Regions from separate parts of the Bacillus sp. 1A genome, predicted to be linked through region 1. Evidence: riboswitches for the same ligand, from Rfam matches in the RefSeq annotation. Region 1 holds a riboswitch; the other holds the start of a gene.
The links. Region 1 has a riboswitch for S-adenosylmethionine ahead of ACUN0F_RS02175 (MetQ/NlpA family ABC transporter substrate-binding protein). Riboswitches for the same ligand answer to the same signal wherever they lie in the genome.

Region 1 (4,213 bases):
TAATAAAATTGTAATCCCGATTTCTTCATTAATCTTTAATAATAGGTCGAGAATAGAATCCGTTGTTTCTGGGTCTAAAGCGCTCGTTGCTTCGTCGCTTAATAACACTTCCGGTTCATGTGATAGTGCACGTGCAATGGCAACACGCTGCTTCTGGCCGCCAGAAAGTTCGCTAGGATAGGCATCTTTTCGATTAAAAAGATCGACAATACGTAAATACTTTTCTACCCTTTTTTCAATTTCATTTTTGGGAAGACCAGATAGACGTAAAGGTAATGCGATATTTTCATAAACTGTCACAGTTTTAAGTAAGTTGAATCCTTGAAAAATCATTCCGATTTTTTGTCTCGATTTTGCTAGTTCTTTTGTCGACAGTGTAGTTAAATCTTTCTCGTTTACGATAATAGTTCCTGTCGTTGGTTTTTCTAATAAATTTACACATCGAATTAATGTACTTTTACCAGCGCCACTATATCCAATGATTCCAAATACTTCGCCCTTTTTTACTTGAAGGGAAGTAGGTTTAAGAGCTTCTACGTTCCCTTTTTTTGTTGTAAATACTTTGGATACATTTTTTAATTCAATCATTATCGTCAGCTCCTACCAAGATGGTAAAACTGAACCATCAAATTTTTTCTCGATAAATTCTTTTACTTCTTTAGATTGATACGCTTTCTTTAATTTATTTACAACAGCATCATCTTTATTTTCAGTACGAACAACGACCCAGTTTACATATGGTGAATCTTTTCCTTCACGGAAAATAGAATCTTTCGCAGGGCTTAATTTTGCACCTAATGCAAAGTTTGTATTAATTGCAGCTGCTTTCACTTCACCTAGCTGTGTTGGTAATTGAGATGCCTCTAATTCAACAATCTTTAAATTTTTCGGGTTTTCAATTACATCTTTTGCAGTCGCTTTTTCTGTAGCCTTCGGATCCACTTTTAAAACACCTGCTTTTTCAAATAGCTTTAAAGCTCGAAGTTCATTCGTTGGGTCATTTGGTACAGCGATTGCGTCGCCCTCTTTTAAATCTTTTACATCTTTTATGTTTTTAGAATATACGCCCATAGGGAATGTTACTGTTGAAAATACTTCCGTTAATTTCATATTGCGCTCAGCTTTAAATACGTCTAAATATGATTTCGTTTGATAGCTATTTACATCGAGGCTTTTTTCATCTAAGGATACGTTTGGTGCTACATAATCATTAAATACTTTTACATCGATTTCGAGTCCGTCTTTTGCTGCCACTTCTTTTACCTTTTCAAAAATTTGTTCATGCGGTCCGCCAGTTACACCGACAGTAATCTTTTTCTCATCTAATGCTTTTACCTCTTTATCAGAATTAGCACCACATGCACCTAGCAATAATACCGCTCCACTTACAATGCTCAATAATACTTTTTTCATCTATAATTCCCCCTTCATATACGTTCCAAAATAAAAAGCACCTCCCAAAAATAAGAGAGGTGCCGAATAGATAAAATAGGTTCCTCTCTTATCTTCCAAAACGAAAACTCGTTTTGCAGGAATTAGCACCTTAGCTTATACGTCATAAGCTCGGTTGCCGGGCATCATCGGGCCAGTCCCTCCGCCACTCTTGATAAGAGTATGTGTATGTAGTTTTTTTAATATGGTACTAATAGTAAATCTTACAAAAAGAATTGTCAATGTTATTTTCTGAATATATTTTATTTTAAGGTAATCGAAACATTACCTTTTTTATGCCCTTTTTCTACATATATATGAGCTTCAGCAATTTCTTCTAATCGGTAAGTTCTATCAATAACAGGCTTTAAATGTTCTGCTTCAGTTAGTTTTTTTAGTAGAATCATATCCTCTTTACTTACTTTTGCCATCATTCCATTAACAGATACATATTTTCCATTGGGTGTTAATGCCTTTTCACAAAGGGATTTTTTATGTTTTCCAACTGCATCAAATATAATATTGTAGCGTTCACCCAGCTTAGTAAAATCTTCTTTTGTATAATCAATTACTTTATCGGCTCCTAAAGATTGCACGAGTTCAAAATTTGAATTACTACAAACAGCCGTAACGGTCGTACCGAAATATTTAGCAAGTTGTACAGCAGCTGTTCCTACTGATCCGGAGGCACCATATATGAGCACTTGTTGCCCTTTTTTTATACGGCCCTTTCTTAGGAAATGCAATGCTGAAGTTCCACCAAAAGGAATAACTGCGGCTTCTTCATACGTCACATTGGTAGGTTTTAATGTTATTAATCCACTTTCATGTACGCATGTGTACTCGGCGTAACCACCGAGGTTTAGTTCTGTTAATGCAAAAATTGGATCACCTTTTTTAAATTGAGTTACATCTGTTCCTATTTCTTCGATTTCACCGGATAACTCTACGCCGAGTATAGGGTTTCTCGGTTTTCTGAAACCTAATATGATCCGCATAGGAATCCAAAATAAGAGGGGACTATTAAAACCGCGTATTCTACAATCTCCAGTCGATACACTTGTTGCGTGAATTTTAACTAATACTTCGTTCTTTTTAGGCGTAGGTTTCTCTATATTTTGAAGCTGAAGAACGTTAGGTGGTCCATACTGTGTGCAAATGATCGCCTTCATAATGACCTCCTGAAATGAGTTGTTGTTATTTACATCATATTTAAAATCTTCATTAAACATGTCGCTATATAGCGAATATAGATTAAAAATTATATAGATTTCATAGGAAAAGAGGTGATATTATTTTGGGAAAGGGGGCGACATTATGAAAAAAATTATTTTTGTTTCAAGTTTAGTGCTTGCAATCAGTTTAGGGGTAGGGTGTAGTAATGAGAAAACAGCAAAGACGGATGAACCGAAAAAAGAATCAGTTCAAAAAGAAAAGGAATTAGCAGCGAAGGATGTTTTCAAGAAAACGAACGAAGCTTTTAAAAATGAAGAGCATGTAACGATGACATATGGTGTAGGGGTAAAAGCTGAGGGAACAGAGATGGATATATTAAAGGCTAAGATGCAATTAGAGCCAAAGACAAAGAATTCTCGTTCTGAAATGAATATTTCCGGTACAGATGTTGTAGTGTATACTGTGGATGGTAAAGTTGCTGGTGAGGTAAAAAACCCTAATACAGGAGAAGTTATAACCGTACCAGAGGAGCAATTAAACGCTGGTGGAATGAAAGCGACTCAAGATATTATAGATAAGTTAGAAGTGCCAGCAGTAGTTTTAGATAAAATGAAGATGGAGAAAAGCGGAGATAAATATAAACTGAAATTTACATTAAAAGGGCAAGAAACAGAAAGTATGTTAACTAGCATGGATGAAACACAGAAGAAAATGTTACAAGCACAAAATGCAAAGATAGAAGAAGTGGATGCAGAATATATCATTACAAAAGATTTTAAATATGAATCAGCAAAGATAGACATGATTATGAGTAGTAACGGCAAGGATAAAGCACACATTATTACGAACGCAAAATATACGTCGTACGAAAAGTTTGACCCAATACAATTGCCGGCAGCAAAGTAACAGTTTTGATGAGGGGGGGCCTAAAATAAGGTGCCCTCTTTTTTGTATACTTTCTTCATAGGAAAATAGGTACAATATGAAGAGGGAAAACTGTAGAAGAGGAGAGTGTCATTTGAAAAAAAGAAAGATAGCGGTGGTCATTGTGGCTTATACAGTGTTGCTTGCAACATCTGTAAATACATATAAAGAGCAACTAAATCATCCAATTATGAGCGATGTAGGAAAGTTACTTCCAACGAAAATTAAACGTGTTGAACATGCTGAGGATGAAAGTTCATTAAAACAGGTCGTGCAAGATGCAAACGTTTCTGGAGAGAAGATTTCTATTGCAGGTATGCAGCATAGCCAAGGCGGTCAGACGTATTATCCGAACGGTACGATGCTTGATATGAAAGGGTATAATGAAATATTAGAATTCGATGCGGAGAAGAAGAGGATTAGGGTGCAAAGTGGTGTCACATGGAATGACATTCAAAAGAAAATCAATCCATATGGTCTTGCGGTTCAAGTGATGCAATCTCAAAATATTTTTACTGTTGGTGGTTCATTAAGCGTAAATGTACATGGGCGTGATATTCGTCATGAAGCATTGATTGATACAGTAGAGTCGTTTAGGTTGTTAATGGCAGATGGTACGGTGCGTAATGTAAGTAGAGAAGAAAATGCAGAGCTATTTCCATATGTCATAGGTGGTTACGGG
Region 2 (4,213 bases), 1.2 Mb from region 1:
GTTAATCAAACGTTTGTTTAAAATATATGTTCGGCGAGGGATGAGAGAAGAATCTAAAAAAATATATATTTATTTTTTCTTAACAAATGGCGGGAAAATAAGGAAAATTCGCAGGATTATTAAAATTTATCACGAAATAAGTAAAAGTTTAGCGAATAATCGTTTGAAATAATAAAACGTTTTCTATATGATAAAGGTAAAGGTTAGTAAAAAAGTAGGTGAATTTATGACAGTAACATTTTATTCATATCCAAAGTGTGGCACATGTCAAAAAGCAAAGAAATGGTTTGAGGCAAACAATGTAGCATATGAGATGATTCATATTGTTGAAAATCCACCATCAAAAGAAGATTTACGTAATTTACATGAAAAAAGTGAATTACCATTAAAAAAATTCTTTAATACAAGTGGAATGCGTTACCGCGAACTTGGTCTGAAAGATAAGTTAAAGGATGCAAGCGAAGACGAAATGTACGAACTTTTAGCATCTGATGGCATGTTGATTAAACGTCCAATCGTAACAAATGGAACGAATGTAACACTTGGTTTTAACGAAGAGCAGTTTGAAAGTGTGTGGAAAAAGTACCAATAAGGTATTTTTACATAATTAATACATTCACTGGAGGTACAGTCATGAGCATTCCAAATAATTTACGTTACTCTGAAGAACACGAATGGGTAAAAACTGAAGGTAATGAAGTTGTTATCGGTATTACTCACTTTGCACAAGGTGAGCTAGGCGATATCGTATTCGTTGAACTTCCTGAAGTAGGTGCAACAATCGAAGCTGACGAGCCATTCGGAAGCGTAGAATCTGTTAAAACAGTTTCTGAGTTATACGCACCTGTAAGCGGTAAAGTTGTAGCAGTAAACGAAGAATTAAGTGACCAACCAGAACTTGTTAACGAATCTCCATACGAGGGTGCATGGATGGTTAAAGTTGAACTTTCTGATGCAAGCCAAGTTGAGAAGTTATTAACTGCAGAAAAATATGCAGAAATGACAAACCAAGACTAATTATAGTCGACTGAAGGACAGCCTTTGTGCTGTCCTTTTTTATTTTGTGTAAAATAATGAACGTAGAATCATATACTAATTATCGTGTAGGAGAACGTTTTTGAAAAAACTTTCGTTTAAGTTTTTATTGACCAGCTCCAGCGGCTAGAACAGTCGGTCATTTCACTCCTGAACTTGAGGCAAAAAGCGCCTCTAGTTCAGGAGTTCCAATGCCCTCTTGTTCTGAGCAAGCCGCTTCTGCTTTTCTTTTGCAAAAATAAACAGGAAACAACATGAAAATAACGAATATACTATATACTAAGTTAAAGGTTGTATAGTATATGGTGATCGGGTGATGACATATGATTTATGTAGAAAAAGTCATTATTGTAGAAGGTAAATCAGATAGAAGAAAGATTGAATCTATTATTCGTGAACCGGTGGAAATTGTTTGTACAAATGGTACAATTGGTTTATCGAAAATGGATGAGCTCATTGATCAGTTTTTTGATAAGGAAGTGTATGTACTAGTGGATGCTGATGATGCTGGAGAAAAGTTAAGGAAGCAATTTCGAAAAGAATTTCCGCAAGCAGAGCATATTTATATTGATCGCTCGTACCGAGAAGTGGCAACTGCGCCATCTTCACACTTAGCAAATGTATTATGGGGAGCTGACATTGACGTTTATACAGAATATTTACGGTAAGGAATGATAGAAGTGATTGATTGGACAGGAGCCGAAGCTACAGCCCTAATAGAGAACGAAGAAAAAACAGTGTTATATGTATATACTCCAATGTGTGGAACATGCCAATTAGCAAAAAAGATGTTAACAGTTGTTGAGATGACAATTGAAGACTTGAAAATTGGAATGTTAGATTTAAATTATGCTCCGCATTTAGCGAAAGAGTATGGAATCGAAAGTGTACCGTGTTTACTTGTTTTTGAAAATGGGACACTCATGAAGAAGATATATGCATTTCATTCGGTTGAATATTTATATACGGAATTAAAGTAGGCGGCAAAGTTTTTGCCGCCTCGACATATTTCTCGGGAAATATGTCGAGATGCAGGGTGGTTACAGTATTTGTCGAGCGAAAGTAACAGGATTGTTCTTTAGTGAGAGGGAATGGTATGTGTAATAGAAAGTGATATGAAGGATGTGATTTAGGGTGAAATTATATTCTTTGCTGCAATCATTTGTAAATTACGCTAATGGTCAATATCATTTAGAGCCGCTTTTAAGACAAGGAGAAAAAACTGTTAATTTCCGCTTTGGAGATGAAAGTTGTTCGTTACAAATTTCAAGAGATTATATAGAGCTGCTACATGAGGAAAGAGGAACGGAGCAAATCGTTTGTGCAGATGAGGAAGATGTAAAACAATTGGTGAACGGCAATGTACGATTGCAAATGTTAATGAACGATGGACGTGTACAATATTCGGGAACGTATCGAACGATGCTATTAGTTGAATCGATGTTTCATATATGTAAACCAATGTCAGTAGGCGCTTAAAATTCTGAAGTTTCATTTTTTAAGAAAATTTCTGTTGACATGATGTGTGGATATTGATACAATTCAATTCATAAAATATAGACAATTTCATAAATTACAAATCAGACGAAAATGTAATCTGATTTCTCTTATCAAGAGAGGTGGAGGGACTGTGCCCTGTGAAGCCCGGCAACCGTCAACTTATGTTGAAATGGTGCCAATTCCTGCAAAGCAAATGCTTTGAGAGATGAGAGAGAGGGATAATGTTGTTATATACGCATATAAACCTTTCTGCTTCTCTAAAGCGGAAAGGTTTTTTTGTTGTTTGAATGTGGAGGACATTCAAATAATAAAAGTAATGATAACGGTGGACTACGCGCATCAAAAATAAAAAATTGCGGAGTCGATCAAAACAAAAAGGGGTGAACATCATGATCTTGTTAGAAAATGTAAAGAAAATATATAAAGCAAAAAGCGGTGATGTCACTGCTGTAGATAATGCCAATTTAAAAATAGACAAAGGTGAAATATTTGGTGTGATCGGATATAGTGGCGCTGGGAAAAGTTCTTTAATCAGATTATTCAATCAGTTGGAAAAACCAACTTCTGGCCAAATTACAATTGCAAATCGTGTGATTTCAGCAATTACAGGGAGTGAACTTCGTAAGGCAAGGCAAGAAATCGGAATGATTTTTCAGCACTTCAACTTACTTTGGTCACGAACTGTACGCGAAAATATCGAGTTCCCACTTGAAATTGCAGGTGTTGATAAGGCGAAGAGAAGAAAACGAGTGGATGAGTTAATTTATCTTGTTGGATTAGAAGGAAGAGGAGACGCGTATCCATCTCAGCTGAGCGGAGGACAAAAGCAACGCGTGGGTATTGCAAGAGCATTAGCTAACAATCCACAAGTGCTTTTATGTGATGAAGCGACATCAGCTCTTGATCCAGAAACGACAGATCAAATTTTAGATTTATTATTAGATATTAATAAGCGTCTCGGTTTAACAATTGTACTCATTACACACGAGATGCACGTGATTCGAAAGATTTGTAATCGAGTGGCGGTAATGGAGAAAGGGAAGATTGTAGAAACGGGTCCAGTACTTGATGTATTCCGCAATCCGCAGAAAGACATTACAAAGCGATTTGTACAGCAGTTAACGGATTCTGAAGATACAAATGAAACGATTGAAAGTTTAATTGAAAAGTATCCAGATGGTAAAGTAGTTCGTTTGCAGTTTATCGGTGAAGCTGTAGAAAGACCAGTACTTCAAAGATTAATGCAACGCAGTGATATAGAAGTTAGCATTTTGCAAGGAAACATCGCCCAAACAAATAACGGCTCTTACGGTAGTTTAGTTGTTCATTTAAATGGTGAGGAAACAGCGATTCAGCAAGCAATAGAGGGAATACATCAAGATCAAGTAGAGCTGGAGGTGATTGCACATGGATAAGTTGATCACAAATGTTGATTGGAATCAAATGTTAGAGGCAACTGGTGAAACGTTATATATGACGGCAATCGCAGCTCTGGCCACATTTGTTTTAGGACTAATTTTAGGGTTGTTACTCTTTATGACAGCGAAAGATAATTTATGGGAAAACAAAGCGGTTAATACGGCAATTGGAGCGTTCGTAAACATTTTCCGCTCGATACCATTCATCATTTTAATCATTTTATTAATCCCATTCACAAAGATTCTGCTTGGAACAATTC

Region 2: another riboswitch for S-adenosylmethionine. It lies ahead of ACUN0F_RS07910 (methionine ABC transporter ATP-binding protein); the one in region 1 lies ahead of ACUN0F_RS02175 (MetQ/NlpA family ABC transporter substrate-binding protein).

Annotation. Positions count from the first base shown of each region.
Region 1 covers NZ_JBQYLZ010000001.1:410,123-414,335, reverse strand. The annotation lists gene ACUN0F_RS02180 (methionine ABC transporter ATP-binding protein) at 1-588, opposite strand, end outside; gene ACUN0F_RS02175 (MetQ/NlpA family ABC transporter substrate-binding protein) at 601-1,413, opposite strand; SAM riboswitch class I at 1,499-1,613, opposite strand; gene ACUN0F_RS02170 (NAD(P)-dependent alcohol dehydrogenase) at 1,695-2,603, opposite strand; gene ACUN0F_RS02165 (hypothetical protein) at 2,749-3,513, shown strand; gene ACUN0F_RS02160 (FAD-binding protein) at 3,626-4,213, shown strand, end outside.
Region 2 covers NZ_JBQYLZ010000001.1:1,584,737-1,588,949, forward strand. The annotation lists gene ACUN0F_RS07885 (arsenate reductase family protein) at 227-592, shown strand; gene gcvH (glycine cleavage system protein GcvH) at 634-1,017, shown strand; gene ACUN0F_RS07895 (toprim domain-containing protein) at 1,359-1,703, shown strand; gene ACUN0F_RS07900 (thioredoxin family protein) at 1,707-2,015, shown strand; gene ACUN0F_RS07905 (hypothetical protein) at 2,170-2,514, shown strand; SAM riboswitch class I at 2,640-2,747, shown strand; gene ACUN0F_RS07910 (methionine ABC transporter ATP-binding protein) at 2,925-3,950, shown strand; gene ACUN0F_RS07915 (methionine ABC transporter permease) at 3,943-4,213, shown strand, end outside.